DNA from 3 places in the Massilia phyllosphaerae genome. Region 2 is predicted to be linked to each of the others. Evidence: predicted binding sites of a transcription regulator. Region 2 holds the regulator's gene; each other region holds the start of a gene.
What was found. Region 2 encodes sigma-54, which starts transcription at its own class of promoters, with help from an activator protein. Its sites were predicted from a motif close to TGGCANGNAANCTGCTTT; they were not measured.

Region 1 (7,115 bases), on a different contig from region 2:
GTCGAGGTTGAAGCCGCGCAGGAAGTACTGGTTGGCCTTGCCGTCGCCGCTGTGCTGGGTGACGATCACGCCGGGCACGAATTCGAGCACTTCGCCCGGCCGCAACGCCGGGCGGCTGGCAATCAATGCCGCCGTCACGCTGCCTTCGCTGGCGGCGTCGGAAGTGCCGACGCCGTTGTCGTAGTGGCCAAGCACGCGGACCGTGTTCTGGGTTTCCTGTGGCGGGTTCTCCGCCGGTTGTTGCGCATGCGCGTGCGCGGCCGCGCACAGCGCCCCGGCGACGCCGAGTATCACTCTGGTTTTCATAGGATGGATGTCAAGCTGCCGCCGCACCCACTTCCCCGTAAGCGCGGCTGAACGGTGCGCGCCGCCTCGCGGCCGCGCGTACCACCTGTCTGGCCGGTATCCGGGCTGGCAAGGCGGACCATCTCGCCTTCCCATGCTGTTAAGAGCCTGTCTCAGCAGGCGGAAGTCGCTGCTGGCGCGCCTGACGAGCGTGAGCGGCGTTGTTCGTCGTCGCATGGATCACCATGCTTCCTCCTCACGCCTTGCTCACACTCGCCATCCATCGCCATCCGCTTCTTCCCGCCTGCCGAGACAGGCTCTTGTGCACAGTGGCGTTCGAGATGGCCTGTCGTCAGCGACGACGCTTGCTTACCGTTGCGGGGGCAGCACACCCTGGCCTGCCGGTGGAACCGGCGCGGCCATGTGTTTCCCGTTTAACTGCGCGCTCGAGACAAGCGCGCGGGCACCAAACGCCGTCATTATAGTTGAGGCACCGTGGCGGCCGGTCAAAGCGCCGCGTACCAGCCCGCATACGGCGTGTTGGCCACCAGCTTGCGGTTGAAATCCGGTGCGCCGTCGTTCCACCAGACCGGGCCGCGTTCGCCCAGGCCGCGCTTGGCGTCGTCGACCGCGGCGCGGGCGCGCCGTTCGGCCTCGGGGTCGGCGGCCTTCTTCGCCGCGCCGACCTGGCGCCGGGCCTGCATCAGCGCATTGACCAGTGCCTGGCGCTGCGCCGGATCGAGATCGGGATTGCTCATGCGCCAGAGGCGGTCCTTGACGACGAAGTAGCGACCGTCCGGGGTGCTGGGGTAGTTGGCAGGGCTGGGCATGGGTCCACTATACGCAAAGAGGCTCATTGGCTGCGTCCGTCAGCGCCTGCGCGGGTGTACCATGCGGTTTCACCCGACTCCCTGGACGCCGCGATGCGCACGCCGACGACACGCCTCCTGTTCCCGCTCCTGGTCCTGCATTGCGCAGCCGGCTTCGCCTGCGCCATCGTCCCGCCCGAAAAGCAGGCCGAGACGCATGCGAAACACCTTGCGGCCTACAAGGCCGAAGTGGCGGCGGTCAAGGAGGAAGCCGACCTGATCTTCATGGGTTCGCTGAGCACGCTGACCTCGACCCCGGAAACCGTGACGTTAGCGTCGGGACAGTCCCGGGTGCTGCAGCACCACCAGGCGGTATTCCTGCCGTGGGAGCAGATCAAGGGCGTATACCGCGACGGCCAGGTGCTCGACTACACTACCGACAAGAACCGGGTAATGGTCGGCTGCGGTCCGGCATTCCGGACCCTGCCGAAGGAAAACGGGGCAGGGGAGGTCTACCTGGTGTACGCCCGCGAGGGCAGGATTCTGCGCACCAATCATATTCCGATGGATGCGCAGGTCCTGAGCGGCTACGAGGAAGCGGCCTTCCTGCGCGGCGGCGAGTAGCGGCGCTTAGTTTTCGCAGCCCACGACTTGATGCTGTCGCAGGCGGCTTTGGTCTGCACCAGGCCGTCGCCGTACTTTACAAAATTGATTGTCAATCGTGCGCGCGGGATGTTGCGTTATCGCTGGAATATGCAATTTGATTGACGAAGCGCCTTGCCGGCATGCTATATTTTTGGCCGTCGGATTTCGGTCATGTGGCATTGCATCCGCAATGATCGATTCACTTCCTTCTTCACGCGAGAACGATAACAATGAACGCGACCCTTTCCCCCCGCCGCCTGGTCCTGCTGGTCGACGACGATGCCATCCTGCTGGAATACCTGTCCACCGTCCTGAAGCATGCCGGCTACGACACGCTGGAAGCCGCTTCCGCGCCCGAGGCGCTGCAACGCATCGCCGAGCGCGAAGGCGACATCGCGCTGGCCCTGCTCGACATCAACATGCCCGGCATGTCCGGCCTCGACCTGGCGCGCCGCCTGAGGGACCACACCCAGGTCGCCTTCATGTTCCTGTCCTCGGTCGACGACGCCGAAACCGCGCGCCAGGCCGCCAGCCATGGCGCGGTCGGCTTCGTGGTCAAGCCGGTCGACGCCGCGCGCTTGCTGGCGGCCTTCGAATCGGCGCTGGCGCGCGCCGACGAGATCCGCCAGCTGCGCCGCACCGAAGCCAACCTGAACGCGGCGCTGGCCGCCGGCCGCGAAACCAGCCTGGCCGTCGGCTTGCTGATGGCGCGCTTCCAGACCGACCGCAACACCGCCTTCGAAGTCCTGCGCGATCACGCGCGCTCGAACCGGCGCAAGGTCAACGAAGTGGCCGAACAATTGATCGCGGCCGAGGAGCTGCTCAACAGCCTGCACGGGGCGTTTGCCGGGCGCCTGCGCAGCAAATAAGCTATTTGGCCGCGGACACGCCGGTGGTGGCGAAGCGTTCGCGGTACAAGGTGGGCGCGATGCCCATCCGTTTCTGGAACACGCGCCGCATCTGCGCTTCGCCGTTGAAGCCGGCGCGTGCCGCCACTGTCTTCAGCGGCAGCGCCAGGTCGGACAGCAATTGCTTGGCGCGCTCGAAGCGGCAGGTTGCGATGAATTCCTGGGTGCTCAGTCCGACTTCCTGCAGGAACACGCGGGCGAAGTGGCGCTCGCTCATCATGGCCTTTTGCGCCAGCTGGGCCACCGACAGCCGTTCGTGCAGGTTGTCCAGAATCCATTTCTGAATGTCGCGGATGCCGGGCCGTGCGGTCCGTTCGCTCAGCAGGTGCGAGCTGAACTGCGACTGGCCGCCGGGGCGTTTCAGGTAGACGACCATGTCGGTGGCGACCTGCAGCGCCAGTTCCTTGCCGAGGTCTTCCTCGACCAGCGCCAGCGCCAGGTCGATGCCGGCGGTGACGCCGGCAGAGGTCCACAGGTGGCCGTCGCGCACGAAGATGGCGTCGGCATCGACCGCCACGCCGGGGTAGTCGGCCTGCAGGGCGGCCGCCACGCTCCAGTGGGTGGCCGCCGCCTTGCCGTCCAGGACGCCGGCGGCGCTCAGGAAGAAGGCGCCGGAACACAGCGCCGCCAGGCGCTGCAGGCGGGTACAGGCACGCGCCACCCAGTCGACGATGGCGCCGCCCTCGGCCAGTGCCCCCCGGATATCGCGCGCACCGACCACGATGGCGGTATGCGGCAAGGCCCGGGGATCGAGCGCCCGGGTGGCCTGCAGCGACATCAGCGTATCGGAAGGGATGTTGCCCTCGCGTGTGGACACGACCTGGACGTCGTAGGCGGCCGCTTTACCGGCGCGCCGCAGGTGCACGTTGGCATATTCGAACACCGACATCGGGCCGATGGCTTCCATGGCCTTGAAGCCGGGGTAGACGATGATGTCGATGGTGATCGGTGCGCTGGCTGGCCTGTCTTGCATGGTTCCGCTAAAGATGTTGGGGGCTGGCAAATCCGGTCATTATTGCACCATTTTCTGCCATCTAAGGGTGTGCCCCTTGGCCGCAGGCGGGCTTGTGCGGATAATGGCCGCATCGCATAACCATCCAGGAAAGTATCGAACATGAAAACCAAGGCAGCGATTGCATGGCAGGCGGGTAAGCCGCTGACGATCGAGGAAGTCGAACTCGAAGGCCCGAAGGCGGGCGAGGTACTGGTCGAAGTCAAGGCGACCGGTATCTGTCATACCGACTACTACACGCTGTCCGGCGCCGATCCGGAAGGCTTGTTCCCGGCCATCCTCGGCCATGAAGGCGCCGGCGTGGTGGTCGACGTGGGCCCGGGCGTGACCAGCGTGCGCAAGGACGACCACGTCATCCCGCTGTACACCCCGGAATGCCGCCAGTGCAAATTCTGCCTGTCGCAAAAGACCAACCTGTGCCAGGCCATCCGCTCGACCCAGGGCCGCGGCCTGATGCCGGATGCGACCTCTCGCTTCTCGCTCGACGGCAAGCCGATCTATCACTACATGGGCACGTCGACCTTCTCGAACTACATCGTGGTGCCGGAAATCGCGCTGGCCAAGGTGCGCAGCGACGCCCCGTTCGACAAGATCTGCTACATCGGCTGCGGCGTCACCACCGGCATCGGCGCCGTGATCTTCACGGCGAAAGTGGAGGCGGGCGCCAACGTGGTCGTGTTCGGCCTGGGCGGCATCGGCCTGAACGTGATCCAGGCGGCGCGCATGGTCGGCGCCGACAAGATCATCGGCGTCGACATCAACCCGGACCGCGAAGACATGGCGCGCAAGTTCGGCATGACCCACTTCGTCAATCCGAAGGAAGTCGGCAACGTGGTCGACGCCATCGTCCAGCTGACCGACGGCGGCGCCGACTACTCGTTCGAGTGCATCGGCAACACCACCACCATGCGCCAGGCGCTGGAGTGCTGCCACAAGGGCTGGGGCCAGTCGATCATCATCGGCGTGGCCGAAGCCGGCGCCGAAATCTCGACCCGTCCGTTCCAGCTGGTCACCGGCCGCGAATGGAAAGGCTCGGCCTTCGGCGGCGCCCGCGGCCGCACCGACGTGCCGAAGATCGTCGACTGGTACATGGAGAACAAGATCAACATCGACGACCTGATCACCCATCACCTGCCGCTGGACCGCATCAACGAAGGTTTCGACCTGATGAAGTCGGGCGAGTCGATCCGCTCGGTGGTCGTGTACTGATCGACTTCTGCGGCACGCCATGCCGTAGTTTATTGCGTTAGCTCCTATACGTCGCCCCCGGCCTAGGCGGCCCCCTTGGCGGGGGCCCCAAGTTTGCCTGCGTTACGTCAGCGCGCAAAACTTGGGCCCCTGCTTTCGCAGGGGTGACGTAATCCTTTCTCGTTTCTCCTCCTTTTCTCCCGTCTGTTCCGCCGATCCTGCAGCCTGTCGCAGCCTGCTGGCCCGGCCGCGCACGTCCCGCTATCGTGCAGCCATCCACCCCACGTGCACATCTAGAAAAAAAGTTCTAGACAAAACTTTCTAGTCATTCCATACTGCCCTGGACAAAAGGAAACGGCATGAACCCGCACTTCACCTACAAGCGCAAGGCGCTGCCATGAACGCCCTGGCCTGGGCACTGCTCGATTTCGTCTGGCAGGGCGCGCTGCTGGGCTGCGCCGCCGCCGCCGTGCTGGCGCTGATGGGCCGGGCGCGGCCGCAGACGCGCTATGCGCTTGCCTGCGCCGCCTTGCTGCTGTGCGCGGCCTTGCCGCTGGCCGGGGTGCTGGTGCGCCTTGGCGGCGTCGAGGTCGGTGCCGGTTCCGCACTGCCGGGCGTGCTGCTGCCGGATACGGCGGGCCGGGCATCCGCCGCCGCCTTGGCAGCGCAGGGCCTGGACACCGGCGCCGGCGCGCATGGCTGGCTGGAAGCCATGCGGCTGGGGCTGCAGCCGCGCCTGCCGCTGGTGATCCTGTGCTGGGCGGGCGGGGCAGGGATGCTGGCCCTGCGCCTGCTGCTGGGCCTGGCCTGGGTGCGGCGGTGCAGCCGTCCCGGCGCCTGGCGTCCCGACCCGGCCTGGCAGGCCGTGCTCGACCGCATGGCGGCGCGCCTCGGCATCGGCCGGCGCGTGATGCTGGGCCTGGTCGACGATGCCGGGGCGCCGGGAGAAGCGCGCATCGGCGGGCCGGTCACGGCGGGCTGGTGGCGTCCGCTGGTGCTGGTGCCGGCGGCGCTCGCCACCGGCATGGCGCCGCCGCTGCTGGAAGCCTTGCTGGCGCACGAACTGGCCCACGTGCGGCGCCACGATTACCTCGTCAACCTGATGCAGAGCGCGGTCGAGGTCCTGCTGTTCTATCACCCGGCGGTGTGGTGGCTGTCGCACCGCATCCGGATCGAGCGCGAACTGATCGCCGACGATCTTGCCGCAAGCTTGCTGGGCGAACCGCGGCGCCTGGCGCTTGCCCTGTCCGAGCTGGACCAGTTCCAGCTGTCCACCCACTCGCTCGCCCCTGCGGCGCACGGAGGAAATCTCATGTCCCGTATCAAACGCCTGGTTCGTCCGCAATCCGACCCTCACACTGGAAAACCGAACTGGAAGCTGGCGCTGCCGCTGCTGGCCCTGGTGCTGTCGGCCGCGGCATCGACCCGGATCGGCAGCGCCAACGCCGCGCCGCAAGCGCAAGCCGAGGCGGCGGCAGCGCAAGCACAAGCCGCGGCAAGCCGTGCGCAAGCACAAGTGCAAACAGCCGCCGGCCAGGCCAGGGCCGCGGCACGCGATGCCGAGCGCAGCGCCGGCCACCGCCGCCATGACGAGAGCTTTGCGCTGGTCAGCGGCACCGAGCACAACCTGAGCGCCAGCGGCGACGTGAGCGACTGGGCCGATATCCGGCAACTGCGCCGCAGCATCGACGGCGAATTCCTGTGGTTCCGGGCAGACGGCAAGTCCTGGGTCGTGCAGGATCCGAAGGTGCTGGCCCAGGTGCATGCCGCGTACGAGCCGATGGAGCGCCTGGGCCGGCAAATGGAAGGCTATGGCAAGGAGATGGACCGTCACGGCAAGGCGATGGATGCGCTCGGCAAGGACATGTCGCGTTCGGCGGCCGATATCCGCCCCGACCAGGCCCGCCTGCACGACCTGCAAAGCCGGATGAACGACCTGGGCCGCCAGATGGGCGACCTCGGCCGGCAGATTGCACAGGCCGAGGACGACGGCGAACGCCAGCGCCTGCAAACCCGGATGAACCGCTTGAGTGCACAAATGAACACCCTCGGTACCCAAATGGGCGAAGCCGCGGATGCTGCCGCCCAGCGCGCCGCCCGCCAGAAGACGGACGAGATCGGCCGCCGCATGGACGAAGCCGGCAAACCCATGGATGCGCTCGGCAAGCAGATGGACGCGCTGGGCAAGCAGATGGAGCGGGAAGGGGAGCGTGCCAATGCTGCGGTGCGCGCCCTGATCCGCGACGCCATGGCGCGCGGCCTAGCGCG
Region 2 (7,115 bases):
CGCGCACCAGCAGTTCGGCAGTCACGCACATCATCAGCGGCGAGCGCTGGCGCATCGCGCCCAGCGCCTTGTGCGCGAACGGGTCGGTTTCCCGTTCGAGTGCAGCCATGGTGTCCGCCACCGAGGCGGCGCCGAAGCAGCGGTCGATCAGGTCGCGCTGCGCCTGCAGTTCGCTGCTGCCGGCCTGGCCGGCGAACGGTGCGGCAAAGGCGCGGATCGCAGCGGGCACATCGGCGCCGGGCGTCGACGCCAGCAGCGCATCCAGGGCCGGCAGCTGCGCCGACGGGACGAACACGTCGGCCAGACCCACGTAGAGCGCGTCGGCGGCGCCGATGGTGGCGCCGGTCAGGCCGAGGTACCAGCCCAGCCGCCCCGGCGCGTGCGACAGGAAATGGCTGCCGCCGACATCGGGGAACATGCCGATGTTTACTTCGGGCATCGCCATTTTCGTGCGCTCGGTCACGATGCGCAGCGCGCACTCCGGGCCGCCCTGGGAAATGCCCATGCCGCCGCCCATCACCACGCCGTCCATCAGCGCAATATACGGTTTCGGATAGAAATGAATCAGGTGATTCAGCGCGTATTCTTCGGTGAAGAAATCCTCGAGCAGCGCGCTGCCGCCCTGCGGCGGAAGCTGCCCGACCTGGTGAAAGAAGCGGATGTCGCCGCCGGCGCACAGGGCTTTTTCGCTGCTGCTGCGGATGAGCACCGCCGCCACGGCAGGTTCGTCGCGCCAGGCCAGCAGCGCGTCGGTCAATGCCCGCACCATGTCGAGCGACAGCGAATTCAGGGCTTTCGGCCGGTTCAGGGTAATGATGCCGGTGCCATTGGCGATCCGGGTCTCCACGGTGTCACTCATGTTATTTTTTATGGATTTTAAAATAACATTGTAACGTGCAGAGCGCGCCAAGAAGCAAAAAGGGCGCCCCATGCGCCCTTAGTCTACGGTGCTTCAGCCGGCAGTCTATGCCGTGGCCGGAGCCTCGTCTCCTCCTTCTTCAGTCAGGCGCTTGAGCGCGGTGTGACTGTGATTTTGCAGCATCTGTTTGTATTTGACGACCTGGCGGTCGAGGCGGTCCATCAACATGTCGATCGCGGCATACAGGTCATGCGCGGCGCTCGTGATATGGAGGATCTTGCCGGCAACACGCAGGTTGATCTCGGCCTTCTGGCGTTTGTCTTTCTGGGTAAGATTGTCGATGCAGAGGATGACGTGGGAGTCGATCACTTGATCGAAATGGCGGGTAATGCGTTCCAGCTTGTTCTGCACGTATTCACGGATGGCCGGGGTGACATCGAGATGATGACCACTGATGGTGAGATTCATACACACTCCTCCTGAAAATGCGCGGCTGTCCGAACGCTGATAAAAAGTGCGCGCAGCGGACAGCTGCTGTTACAGAGATTTGCGGAGGCTGACGGGCGGGATTTTTAACGCTTCGCGATACTTTGCGACCGTACGGCGCGCAATGACCATTCCCTGTTCCCCCAGCATTTCCGCGATCTTGCTATCGGATAATGGATTCTTGGGGTCTTCGGCTCCTGTGAGTTGCACGATGAGCGCACGAATCGCCGTCGAGGAGGCTTCGCCCCCTGCTTCGGTCGCCACGTGGCTCCCAAAAAAGTACTTCAGCTCGAACATGCCGTGCGGTGTCAGCATGTATTTCTGCGTTGTTACGCGAGAGATTGTGCTCTCGTGTAGACCTAGTGTATCAGCTATCTCGCGTAAAACAAGGGGCCGCATGGCAACCGCGCCGTGCGAGAAGAAGTTGCGCTGGCGGTCGACGATGGCCTGGGCCACGCGCAGGATGGTGTCGAAACGCTGGCGCATGTTCTTGATGAGCCACTTCGCTTCCTGCAGTTGCGCGCCCAGCTGGGTCTCCGATTTGCCCTGCTTGAGCGCCTGCGCGTACAGGGTGTTGACGCGCAGGCGCGGCATCACTTCGGGGTTCAGCTGCACGCTCCAGCCGTCCTTGGCGCGGCGCACGATCACGTCCGGCACCACATAGTCCGACACGTCGGAAGCGAAGGCCGCGCCCGGGTGCGGATTGCACTGGCGGATGACGGCCTGGGCTTCGCGCAAGTCTTCGTCGTCGCAGTCGAGCGCTTTTTTCAGCTTGTTGAATTCGCGCTGCGCGAACCAGGTGAGATACTTTTCGACGATGGTCAGCGCCATGCGCCGCGTGACCAGCGGCACGCCCGGCATGCGGCGGATCTGCAGCGCCAGGCACTCGGCCGCGCTGCGCGCCCCCACGCCCGGCGGGTCCATGCTCTGCACCATCGCCAGCGCGGTGCGCAGCTCGTCGAATTCGATTTCCAGCTCTTCCGGCAGGCGCGCGTAGATGTCGTCCAGCGCTTCTTCGAGGTAGCCGTTGTCGTCGAGCGCGTCGACCACCAGCTCGACCAGCGCACAGTCGCGCGCCGCGCTGCAGGTCATGCGCACCTGTTCCATCAAGTGTTCGCGCAGGGTGACCGGGCTGGCTTCCAGCTGCGGGCGGCCATCTTCGTCGTCGCCGCCGCTGCCGCGGCCGGGCTCGCCCCAGTCGCCGCCATCGCCGTCGCCGCCGCCCCCGTCTTCTGCGCCGCCTTCCGGCGCGTCGCCTTCGCTGCCGCTGCCGCTGCCGCTGCCGTTGCCCTCTTCCCCATTCGCGGTCTGGCCTGGCGCCGGAGCCTCGCCCGGCGTGGCGGCATTGTGGTTGATGGCGCCGTCGGCCAGCAGGCGTACCGAACGGTCGAGCGGATCGTCGAGCCGCTCGAGCAGCGGGTTATCGCTCAGGACCTGCTCGATCTCCTGGTGCAGTTCGAGGGTGGACAGCTGCAGCAGCCGGATCGACTGCTGCAGCTGCGGGGTCAGTGCAAGGTGCTGTGATGTCTTGAGTTGCAGCGTCTGTTTCATGACTACATCCGGAAATGTTCACCCAGGTAGACGCGGCGGACCGATTCATTGGCGATGATATCGTCGGGGCGTCCGGATGCGAGCACCGCGCCCTGGTTGATGATGTAAGCGCGGTCGCAGATACCGAGCGTCTCGCGCACGTTGTGGTCCGTGATCAGGACGCCGATGCCGCGCTCCTTCAGGAAGCGCACGATGCGCTGGATCTCGATCACCGCGATCGGATCGACGCCGGCGAACGGTTCGTCGAGCAGCACGAAGCGCGGGTTGGTCGCCAGCGCGCGCGCGATCTCGACGCGGCGCCGCTCGCCGCCCGACAGCGACAGCGCCGGGTTCTCGCGCAGCTTCTCGATCTGCAGTTCGGCCAGCAGTTCGTTCAGGCGCTCGGTGATGCGCGCCTTGGACAAGGCCTTGCCGTTCTCGCGCTGCAGTTCCAGCACGGCGCGGATGTTTTCCTCGACCGTCAGCTTGCGGAACACCGAGGCTTCCTGCGGCAGGTAGGACAGGCCGAGCAAGGCGCGGCGGTGGATCGGCAGGCCGGTGACGTCGTTGCCGTTGATGTCGATGCTGCCGGCGTCCGAGGGCACCAGGCCGACGATCATGTAGAACGAGGTGGTCTTGCCGGCGCCGTTCGGCCCCAGCAGGCCGACCACTTCGCCGCAGGCGACCTGCAGCGAGACGTCGCGGACCACCAGGCGCTTGCCGTAGCTTTTCTGGAGGCCCTTGGCGGTAAGGGTGCTGCTGCCGGCCTGGATGGCGGTGGCTTCTGCGCGTAATTCCATTATTGCTTTCCTGAAGACGAAGACGACTCTGCCGCATTGCCCGCGGCCGGCGCCGGGGTGGTGGCCGGTGCGGCCGCGGCGCCGCGGCGCGGTGCCAGGATCAGCGTGTTGCGGCCCTGTCCCGGCGTGCTCTGGCCACCGGCGTTGCCGCCGACGTTCGCCTGTTCGGTGCGGTTGTCGTAGGAGATGAAGGCGCCGTTCACCTCGCTCGACAGGCGGCCGTTCTCGAGCTGGCGGACGGTGGCGTCAGAAAACAGCTTCACGAGTTCGGTGCGCTCGTCGTATTCGATGCGCTGGGCCTGGCCCTCGACCCACAGGTTGGGGCCGCCGTCGCGCTTCTGGCGGAAGCTGGCGACCTTGCCCGGCGCCGCCGTCAGGGTCAGGACCATGTAGCCTTCGGGCGATTCCTTGAGCACCGCCTTGTCCGACTTGACCGTCAGGGTGCCGCGCGTGAGCACCACCCGGCCGGTCAGGGTGCGGATCTGGGTGACTTCGTCGATGTGGGCCTGGTCGAACTCGATGGCGGCCTGCTTTTGCGCATCCGCGCGCTCGGCCGCGGCGTTCAGGGCCGCCAGCGACAGCGCGACGACGGCGATTGTTTTTTTCATTGGATGCAGATCCTTGTAGATATCAGCGTGCCGCGGCCGGCGCCGGCGCGGCCGCGGCGGTGGCCGCGGTCTTGCGCAGCGGCTGGTAGATCATGGTGCCGCGGCCCTTGCCCGGCACGCTGGCGCCGGTGGGGTCGTTGTACCCGACCAGCAGTTCCTTGCGGCTGTCGTAGGCGATGTATTCGCTGTCCATTTCCTGGGTCACCGTCGGGCCTTCGCTCTGTTTGATGACGGCCTTCGAGAACAGTTTTACCAGTTCGGCGCGGTCGTCGTATTCGATGCGCTCGGCGCGTCCTTCGAACCACTGGTCGGGACCGCGGTCGCTCTTCTGGCGGAAGCTCACGAACTTGCCCGGCGCCGCGGTCAGGGTCAGGTAACTGTAGCCGTCGGGCGTTTCGGTGGCCACCGCCTTGTCGGCCATGACCGTGAGCGTGCCGCGGGTCAGCACCACGCCGCCGGTGAAGGTGCGGGTCTGGGTGGCCTCGTCGATGTGGGCATCGGCGAACTTGATGGAAGTCGGCTTGAGCGAATCCGCCCGTTCCGCCGATGCCTGCAGGCTGGCCAGGGCCAGGGGCAGGAACAGTGCTGCGGTGGCAAAGATCTTGTTCATTGGATGCTGTTCCTCATTGCGTGCATATCAGCGTGCGCTGCGTGGCGGGAAGACGATCTTCCCGCGCCCGCCCAGCTCCACCTGTTGCGTGGCGTTGTTGGCGACCATGCCGACGCCGTGCGCGGTCGCCGTGCCCACCTTCATTTCGATCGCCCGGTCGGTCTTCGCGATGTCCTCGTCGGGCAGGAAGGTCAGCGCCTCGGTGCGCACCCGCAGCGGCCGGGCGTTGGCGGCGCCGGGCCGCTGGATGTCGACGTCGCCGCTCAGGTCGACCTGGTTCTGGTTCTGGCTGACCAGCGCGTGCTGGGCGGTCATGGTCATCGGCGGATGCTCGGTGTTCAGGCCCTGCACCACCGGTTTATCGATCACCGAGCTGTTGTCGGCCGGGCGGTGGGTCAGGCGCTCGCCCGAGATCACGTAGCGCGGCTTGCCGGTTTCGGCCATGCGCACGAAGCTGAAGTTCTCGACGATGTAGTCGGGATCGTTGCCCACGTTGACCGGTCCGACGCCGCCGTCGCTGCTCATGATCTGCAGCAGCCAGAAGCTGCCGAAGGCAAGGAACAGGGCGCTCAGCATCAGGGCCAGGAGCTTGCCCCGGTGCGCGGTCCGTTTGTACTGTGCCATGACGTTATCCGTTATCCGTCCGTTCGATCAACCGAAATACGGCGCGAGCGCCTGGTCGTAGGTGCCCTGGGCGCGCATCACCAGGTCGCATACTTCGCGCACGGCGCCGCGTCCGCCCGGGTTCCTGGTCACGTAGTGCGCGCGGTGCTGCACTTCCGGGTGGCCGCTCGGCACCGTGACCGCGAAGCCGACGCGGGTGAGCAGCGGCAGGTCGATCACGTCGTCGCCGATGTAGCCGCATTCCTCGGCCGTCACCCCGGTCTTCTCGAGCAGCTCGGCAAACGCGATGCGCTTGTCGTGCTGGCCCTGGAACACGTGGGTGATCCCGAGGTCGGCCGCGCGCTTGACGACGATCGGCGAATTCCTGGCGCTGATGATCGCCGTGCGCACGCCAGTGCGGTTCAGCAGCTGGATGCCGAGGCCGTCCAGCACGAAGAAGGTCTTGGTGATTTCGCCGTCGGCGTTGTAGGTCAGGCTGCCGTCGGTCAATACGCCGTCGACGTCGAAGATCATGACCTTGACACGCGCCGCGCGTTCCATGTGGGCCAGCGGAGTCACCATCAGATCACCTTGGCGCGGGTCAGGTCGTGGATGTGCAGCGCACCGACCAGTTTATCGTCGGCGTCGACCACCAGCATCTGGTTGATGCGGAACTCTTCCATCACGGCGACGGCGTCGACCGCCAGCTGCTCCGGATGAATGCGGCGCGGATCGGCATGCATGACGTCGCGGATCACGACCTTGCTGAAATCCTGGACCTTGGCGATCAGGCGGCGCAGGTCGCCGTCGGTGAACACGCCGACCGGACGGCCATCGGCGTCGACGACCGCGGTCATGCCCATGCCCTTGTTCGAGATTTCGAGCAGCGCATCGAGGAGGAGCGCGTCGGGCGCGACCTTCGGCACCGCGTCGCCGCTGCGCATCACATCAAGCACGCGCGTCAGCAGCCTGCGGCCCAGCGCGCCGCCCGGGTGCGACAAGGCGAAATCCTCGGACTTGAAGCCGCGCAGCTCGAGCAGCGCCACCGCCAGGGCGTCGCCCAGCGCCAAAGTGACCGTGGTGCTGGCGGTCGGCGCCAGGTTCAACGGGCAGGCCTCCTTCTCGACCGAGACGTCGAGGTGCACGTCGGCGATGGTCGCCAGGCGCGATTCCGGCTTGCCGGTCATCGCGATCACGGGCACGCCCATGCGCTTGACCGCCGGGATCACCACCGCCAGCTCGCTGCTCTCGCCGGAATACGAAATCGCGATCAGCACGTCCTGGGGAGTGACCATGCCGAGGTCGCCGTGGGCGGCTTCGGCCGGGTGCAGGAACAGGGCCGGCGTGCCGGTCGAGGCCAGGGTCGCGGCGATCTTGCGCGCGATGTGGCCGGACTTGCCGATGCCCGAAACCACCACGCGGCCCTTGCACGCTTCCATCAGCGCGACCGCGCGCGGCACGCTGTCGTCCTGGCCGAGACGCTCGGTCAATTTGCGGATGGCCTCGCCCTCGATCTGCAGGGCGTCGCGGGCCAGCTCCAGCGCGCGTTGGGCCTTTGCCGCGTCAAAACTTGTCAGCATTATTTTTTCATGGGTTACACTCATATGGAAAGTATAGCC
Region 3 (7,115 bases), on a different contig from region 2:
GACAAGACCTTCGGTTTTCGCCATGCGCTGCGGCAGGCGCAGGAAGTCTTCAAGCCGCGTGTCCTGGCTGTCGGCGCCATCGTGATCGGACTCGTGGTCGAGCTGGTGTGCTCGCTGGGCGTCGTGACGGGTGTGGCCGATCGCGCCTGCGCCTTCGTCATTGCCTGTTTTTGCATGGCGACGGCAATTCTTTTCAAACGCTTTTGGGCGCAGGGCGATTTCTGGGCCGATCCCGATGGGCGCGGACGGTCCTTGTTTTGGGATTTCATGAAAAACCTGTCCCTTGCGGGCGCTTTTCTGCTGATCGTGGTCGGCACCGATGGTGCCGGACTGGTGCCGTTTCTCCATTCACCGCTGGCTTCCAGCCAACCTTACCTTTCACATCCATGAGCGGTACGACTTCCCATCCCGGTGCCAAGCCTTCCGTGCCCTACTCGCACCTGTATGTCGATGCACAGGGCGTGAGCCATCAAACGGACTGCGCGCTGACCCAGTACGAACTGAAAGGCATCGGCGCATCCGCGCCGCAATGGATCAACGCATTGGCGCGCGGCGAGGCCACCGTGGTGTTTACCGTGCAACCGGCCGGCTGGGTCGGCGAGTGGCACGAGAATCCGGCCCCGCAATGGATCGTCGTGCTGTCGGGCCGCTGGTGGGTCGAGAGCATGGATGGCACGCGCGTCGAACAGGGCCCCGGCGAATTCTCGTTCGGCGAAGACCAGGGTTGTGTCGAGACCGGTGGAAAAAAAGGCCACCGCTCCGGCACCATCGGCGACCAGCCGTGCTGCCTGATGACGGTCCAGTGCCATGTCCCTCCCGAGCGCGTGCCATGCCACCTCACCTGACCTTCGGCACCATTGCCGGTTTCCGGCTCGTCACCACGGACTTGCCGCGCCTCGCCGCGTTTTACCGGTCGATCGGGTTCGACGCGGGCGAACCGGCACCGATCCCGGCAGCCGAAATGGCGCTGCTGGGCATCGGCGGTAGCGGCATGCGGATCGCCATGGCGCTCGGTCCCAGCCGCCTCGACCTGGATTGCTATGCCCTGGCGGGGCGTTCTTACCCGACCGCGAGAAGCGCGTCCGACCGCATCTTCCAGCACCTGGCGCTCGTCACCGACGACGCGCGAACGGCGTGGGAGCGCGCCCGCGGCGCCGGCGCCACGCCGATCAGCCGGCAGCAGCCGGTCGCGCTTCCGCGCTCCTCCGGCGGCGTCACGGCGGTCAAGCTATGCGACCCCGACGGTCATCCACTGGAGTTCACGCAATTTCCGAAGGGCGCCAATGTGGGCTGGCAAGGCAGCGGCATGCTGGGAATCGATCACAGTGCCATCGTGGTGGCCGATCTTTCAGCCAGCCGTCGCTTCTACGCGCAGCATGGACTGGCCGAAGGCCAACCGATGCTCAACCACGGGCCGACCCAGGTCGCGCTCGACGGTATCGACGATGTCGTGGTCGACATCGTGCCGGTATGGCCGGCGAAAGCGCCGCCGCACATCGAACTGCTGGGCTACCGCGACCGCGCCAGCGGCAGCCTTGACCTGGCGGTCAACGACATCGCCGCTACCCGCATCGTCTGGCATGCGGAACGCGATGCGCTGGTGCGCGACCCGGATGGCCACTATCACCAGCTCAGCCGAGCAGGTCGACAGCAAGGAGGAAGTCCTTCGCGGTGATGCAGGGTGCGTCCGCGTTCAGGCTGCTGCTTCGCGCCGCGCCGCCCGTGCAGCCAGCACCGCCATCGCGGCGCCCGCCAGCAGCATCAGGGCGCTGGTGCCGAAGGTCGCGCCATAGCCGACGGCGTCGAACAGGAGCCCGCCGACGCTGGCGCCGAGCATGATCGACAACTGCACCGTAGCCACGATCAGGCCGCCGCCGGCTTCGGCGTCGTGCGGCAGGGTCCGGGCAAGCCAGGTCCACCAGCCCACCGGGGCTGCCGTGGCGACCAGGCCCCAGCATGCCAGCAGCACCGCCGCGACAGGCACCGAGCCGCCGAATGCGGCCAGCAGCACGCCGATCGCCGCCATCAGCACCGGAATCACGACCAGCGTGCGGTACATGCCGTTTTCCAGGAAGCGGCCGATGAAGGTGGTGCCGATCACGCCCGCCACGCCGACCAGCAGCAGGAGCAGCGACAGCGTCTGCACGCCGGCATGCGTCACCGATTCCAGGAATGGGCGCAGGTAAGTAAACAGCGTGAACTGCCCCATGAAGAACAGGCCGCTCGCGGCCATGCCGAGCGCCACGGCCGGCCGCTTGAGCAGCTTCAGCACATTGGCCGAGCCGGATGACCGTTCGCGCCGCATCGGCGGCAGGCTCACAACCTTCCAGGCAAAGGCCAGTGCCGCCACCGGCACCACGCAGAAGAAGGCGCCACGCCAGCCGATCACGCCGCCCAGGTAGCTGCCCAGCGGCGCCGCGACTACCGTCGCCAGGGCGTTGCCGCCGTTCAGGATCGCCAGCGCGCGCGGTACCTGCGCCGGCGGTACCAGGCGCATCGCGGTGGCCGCCGACAATGACCAGAAGCCGCCGATCGCGATGCCGATCAGCGCCCGCCCGACCATGAACATCGTGTAGTCGGGGGCGTAGGCCGCCACCGTGCCGGAGCTGATCATCAGGCCGGTCAGCGCCAGCAGCAGCACCTTGCGGTCGAGCCGTCCGGCCAGCACCGGGATCAGCAAACTGGTTGCCAGGGCAAAGGCGCCGGAAATGGCGATCGCCTGGCCGGCCTGGCCTTCGCTGATGTGCAGCTCGGCGGCCACCGGCGTCAGCAGGCTGACCGGCATGAATTCGGACGCGACCAGCGCGAATGCGGCCAGCGACAGGGCGCACACGGCGCCCCATGCCGCGGGCTGCTCCAGGCGTGCGCCGGGAGCGATGGAAATATTTGGATTCATCGACAGGAAAAGAAAAAGCCGCCCCCGCGCAGCGCACGGGCGGCGGCTTGAAAACTGAGGGCGTTACGCTGCGAGGGTCGCGTTATCGATCACGAAGCGGTACTTGACGTCGCCCTTGAGCATGCGCTCGTAGGCCTCGTTGATTTCGTCGGCGCGGATCATTTCGATGTCGGCGACGATATTGTGCTCGGCGCAGAAGTCCAGCATCTCCTGGGTTTCCGGGATCCCGCCGATCATCGAGCCGGCGATCGCGCGGCGCTTGGTGATCAGGTTGAACACCTGCGGCGACGGGTGCGGCGTGGCCGGGGCGCCGACCAGCACCATGGTGCCGTCGCGCTTGAGCAGGTTCAGGAAGGCGTCCAGGTCGTGCGGTGCGGCCACCGTGTTGACGATCAGGTCGAGCGTCTTGGCACGCGCCGCCATCGCTGCCGGATCGCGCGACACGACCACTTCGTGGGCGCCCAGCGCTTCCGCATCCTTGATCTTCGATTCCGAGGTGGTGAAGGCGACCACGTGGGCGCCCATCGCGCGCGCCAGCTTGATGCCCATGTGGCCCAGGCCGCCGATGCCGACCACGCCGACGGTCTTGCCCGGACCCGCGCCCCAGTGGCGCAGCGGCGAGTAGGTGGTGATGCCGGCGCACAGCAGCGGCGCCACGGCGGCCAGCTGCTCTTCCGGATGGCGCACGCGCAGCACGAAGCGCTCGTGCACCACGATCTGTTCCGAGTAGCCGCCCAGCGTGTGGCCGGGGGCATCCTGGGTCGGGCCGTTGTAGGTGCCGACCATGCCGTCGCAGTAGTTTTCCAGGCCGTCCTCGCAATCGCCGCAGTGCTGGCAGCTGTCGACCATACAGCCGACGCCGACCAGGTCGCCGACCTTGACGCCGTGCACGTGGCCGCCGACCGCGGACACGCGGCCGACGATCTCGTGGCCCGGCACGCACGGGAACAGCGTGCCGGCCCATTCGGCGCGCACGGTATGCAGGTCGGAGTGGCATACGCCACAGAAGGCGACGTCGATCTGGACGTCGTGCGCACCCGGTACGCGGCGAACGATGTCGAGGGATTCGAGCGGCTTGTCGGCGGCCAGCGCGCCATAGGCTTTCACAGTCATGTTGTCCTTTGAAGATGTCATGGTGGTCGGCGGTCCATCCCCGACCCAGCGCGCATGATAATGGCAAATCGTCACAAGCGGGCGCATGAATACTGCATGACCTTATGATTGGCAGTCATGAATCGAGCTTGCGATTGATGAACGTAATTACGATAACCCGACAATGCCGCTACTGATTCATGCCGCTTTGGCCGGGCACAGCTCTTCCGCGGCAGGCGCGCAAGCCTCATAATGTCCCGTTGTCCGCGGCGCGCCCGCGCCGGACGTACCGATTACCGAATCCAGGCTTGACGAGATGTTTCCCGCTGTTTCATTTAATGCTGTTGCACTTGATGTAGGCACCGCGCTGCGGACCCTGGTCCTGACGCTCGACCTGCTCGGCACCTTCGTGTTCGCGCTCAGCGGCGCGGTGGCGGGCGTGCGCCGCCGTCTCGACCTGTTCGGCGTGCTGGTGCTCTCGTTTGTTGCCGCCAACTCGGGCGGCATCGTGCGCGACTTGCTGATCGGCGCCACGCCGCCGGCCGCGATCGGCGACTGGCGCTACCTGGCGGCGTCGATCATGGCCGGCGTACTGATCTTCTTCTGGCATCCGGGCCTGCGCCACCTCCGCAACACCGTGCTGGTGCTGGATGCGGCCGGGCTGGGCTTGTTCTGCGTGGCCGGCGCCCAAAAGGCGCTGGTGTTCGGCGTGCAGCCGTACATGGCGGCGCTGCTCGGCATGCTGACCGGGATCGGCGGCGGCATCGCGCGCGACGTGCTGCTGTCCGAGATCCCGGCCGTGATGCGCGCAGAGGTATATGCGGTGGCGGCGCTGGCCGGCGCCACGGTGGTGGTCGCGGGCGATGCCCTGGGCTGGCACAGCGCCACGATGGCCTGTGCCGGTGCGGCGCTGTGCTTCGTGCTGCGCCTGGCCGCGATTCGCTACGACTGGCATCTGCCGGTGGCGCGCAGCGGCGAGGCCGACGCCGCTGCGGCAGAAGCCGATCGCGGACGCGACGGGCGTTAGGAAGGCTTGCGCACGGCGCGGCGGCGGCCGGCGCAAGCCAGCGCGCCGAGGCCGGCGCCGAGCAGCAGCAGCGAGGCCGGCTCCGGTACCTCGCCCGGCTGGTCCGGCCCGCCTGCCGCTTCGACGTTGAAGGTCAGGGTGCCAAAGTTCCACTGGCCATCCGGCCCCGTCAGGTCGTCCACATCCTCGTAGAACTCCAGGCGCAGGATACCGTCGGCGCCGACATTGAAGTCGACGCCGAGGGCGACCAGATCGTAGGAAGCGGCATAGCTGGCGGTCCCCGACAAGTCGTTGCCGGAGGCCGGCGAGACGGTGAAGCCGGTACCCAGGCTCGAGTCGGACACCGCCAGTCCGAGTTCCGACAACCAGCTCGGTGCGTAGGCACTCAGGTTGACCGCGAACGAAAAACCGGTGATGGCCGAGTTCGCGCCGACGTCGAAGGTCAGCACCGTATTCGCAGGATCGGTAAACAATGCATTGCTCTGGACGTTGGCAAGGTTGACCACCAGCGGCGCAGCGAACAAGGATGAACTAGCGAAGACCGACAGGCTGACCAGCAATTTACTGACAGACCTCAACAACATGGCAACCTCCTTGCATAAGAGCTTACAAGGCAAGCAACAGTCGTGCCTAACATTTTTATTTCCGTATGCCCTTGATTCTAATCGGAATATTTTTAGGAATTATTTTCCCTTAAGGAACTATGTAAAATCCGGCGACAGCAGAGCTACCGGATCCGAGACAAGCTGCATCAGCTTTCGCGCGCCACACTGTCGAGATAAATCCCCGGGTCGGCTGCCAGTCCCTGCCGCACCCGCTGCGACAGCTCGTCGATCAGCACCTCCTTCGCGCCGTCTTCCAGCGCCGCATACGCCTTGGCGACGACATCCGCCGGCGCCAGCTTGGGCAGGTCGATGCCGCGCGTCAGATCGGTATCGATGAAGCCGACATGCAGTCCCAGCACCTGGGTACCCTGCCCCTGCAGCGCGATGCGCAGGCCGTTGGTCACGCTCCACGCGGCCGACTTGGTGGCCGCATAGGCACCCAGGCCCGGCGTACTGATCCAGCTGGCCACCGACAGCACGTTGAGGAAGGCGCCGCCGCCGTTGCGCGCCAGGACCGGGGCAAAGGCCTGGCTGACGCGCAGCAGGCCGGACACATTGGTGTCGAACATGGCACGCAGGGCGTCGATGCTGGCCGGGTCCAGCAGGCCGCCCATGGTGGCGATGCCGGCATTGTTGACGACCAGGGTAGCGTCGCGGCAGGCGGCAGCGGCGGCATCCACCTGGGCCGGGTCGTTGACGTCCAGCCGTACCGGCACCACGCCCGGCAGCGTGACGCTGGCCGGGTCGCGGGCACCGGCGTAGACCTTGCTGGCGCCGGCGGCGAGTGCCTGGCGGGCGAATTCCAGGCCCAGGCCGCGGTTGGCGCCGGTGACGAGGACGATTGCATTGTCGAGTTTCATGCTGGCTCTCCTGATGGTCGAAATATGATGCTCGTCATATTCGATGGTAAAAAAATGCCGCGGCCTGCGCCGGCGGCACCCGTGAAATCAGCCCGCCACGGCGGGATGGTCGTATTGGTTCACCAGCGCATCCCTGCAACTGCGCAGCACGGCGTTGCGTGGTTCGGCTTGCAGCACCCGGGCGATCTGGACGGCGCCGACCAGCGTGCTGGCGATCACCATGCCGGTGCCGGCGGCACTGCCCGCGGGCAGCGCCCGCTCCACCGCGCCGGCTAGATGCAGCACGCGCCGCTCGGCCACCTGGCGCAGGGCCGGCTCGCCGCGCGCCAGGTCGGCGCCGAGCGCGGCCACCGGGCACCCCTGCTCGAGCGACTCGACATGCCGCGCCGACAGGTACTCTTCTATTAGCGCGCGTAGCGCACTGGCCCCCTCGGCGATACGGGCCTGGAGACGTTCGCGCATGCGCGCCGCACTCTGTTCGCCGGCGTGCTCGACGGCAGCAGCCAGCAAGGCGTCGCGCGATCCGAAGTGGGCATAGAAGCCGCCGTGGGTCAGCCCCGCTTCCTTCATCACGTTGGCGACGCCGAGGCCGGCATAGCCGTCGCGGCAGATGGCGCGGGCGGCGGCGTCGAGGA

Region 1: a site for sigma-54 is predicted at 1,914-1,931, ahead of U1H99_RS18375 (ANTAR domain-containing response regulator). Genes of this name have one in related genera too.
Region 3: a site for sigma-54 is predicted at 5,630-5,647, ahead of U1H99_RS28925 (VPLPA-CTERM sorting domain-containing protein). Genes of this name have one in related genera too.

The regions. Positions count from the first base shown of each region.
Region 1 is NZ_JAXSQX010000004.1:565,053-572,167, reverse strand. Features, by position in the region: gene U1H99_RS18390 (TonB-dependent receptor) at 1-306, opposite strand, end outside; cobalamin riboswitch at 381-771, opposite strand; gene U1H99_RS18385 (hypothetical protein) at 792-1,115, opposite strand; gene U1H99_RS18380 (hypothetical protein) at 1,209-1,718, shown strand; gene U1H99_RS18375 (ANTAR domain-containing response regulator) at 1,970-2,608, shown strand; gene U1H99_RS18370 (GlxA family transcriptional regulator) at 2,610-3,620, opposite strand; gene U1H99_RS18365 (S-(hydroxymethyl)glutathione dehydrogenase/class III alcohol dehydrogenase) at 3,762-4,868, shown strand; gene U1H99_RS18360 (M56 family metallopeptidase) at 5,245-7,115, shown strand, end outside.
Region 2 is NZ_JAXSQX010000008.1:237,239-244,353, forward strand. Features, by position in the region: gene U1H99_RS26180 (enoyl-CoA hydratase/isomerase family protein) at 1-859, opposite strand, end outside; gene hpf (ribosome hibernation-promoting factor, HPF/YfiA family) at 965-1,327, opposite strand; gene U1H99_RS26190 (RNA polymerase factor sigma-54) at 1,397-2,896, opposite strand; gene lptB (LPS export ABC transporter ATP-binding protein) at 2,899-3,675, opposite strand; gene lptA (lipopolysaccharide transport periplasmic protein LptA) at 3,675-4,283, opposite strand; gene lptA (lipopolysaccharide transport periplasmic protein LptA) at 4,306-4,893, opposite strand; gene lptC (LPS export ABC transporter periplasmic protein LptC) at 4,921-5,517, opposite strand; gene U1H99_RS26215 (KdsC family phosphatase) at 5,545-6,078, opposite strand; gene U1H99_RS26220 (KpsF/GutQ family sugar-phosphate isomerase) at 6,078-7,076, opposite strand.
Region 3 is NZ_JAXSQX010000012.1:7,988-15,102, reverse strand. Features, by position in the region: gene U1H99_RS28955 (DoxX family protein) at 1-390, shown strand, start outside; gene U1H99_RS28950 (cupin domain-containing protein) at 387-845, shown strand; gene U1H99_RS28945 (VOC family protein) at 830-1,675, shown strand; gene U1H99_RS28940 (MFS transporter) at 1,694-2,896, opposite strand; gene U1H99_RS28935 (NAD(P)-dependent alcohol dehydrogenase) at 2,960-4,009, opposite strand; gene U1H99_RS28930 (trimeric intracellular cation channel family protein) at 4,305-5,015, shown strand; gene U1H99_RS28925 (VPLPA-CTERM sorting domain-containing protein) at 5,012-5,599, opposite strand; gene U1H99_RS28920 (SDR family oxidoreductase) at 5,767-6,480, opposite strand; gene U1H99_RS28915 (TetR/AcrR family transcriptional regulator) at 6,568-7,115, opposite strand, start outside.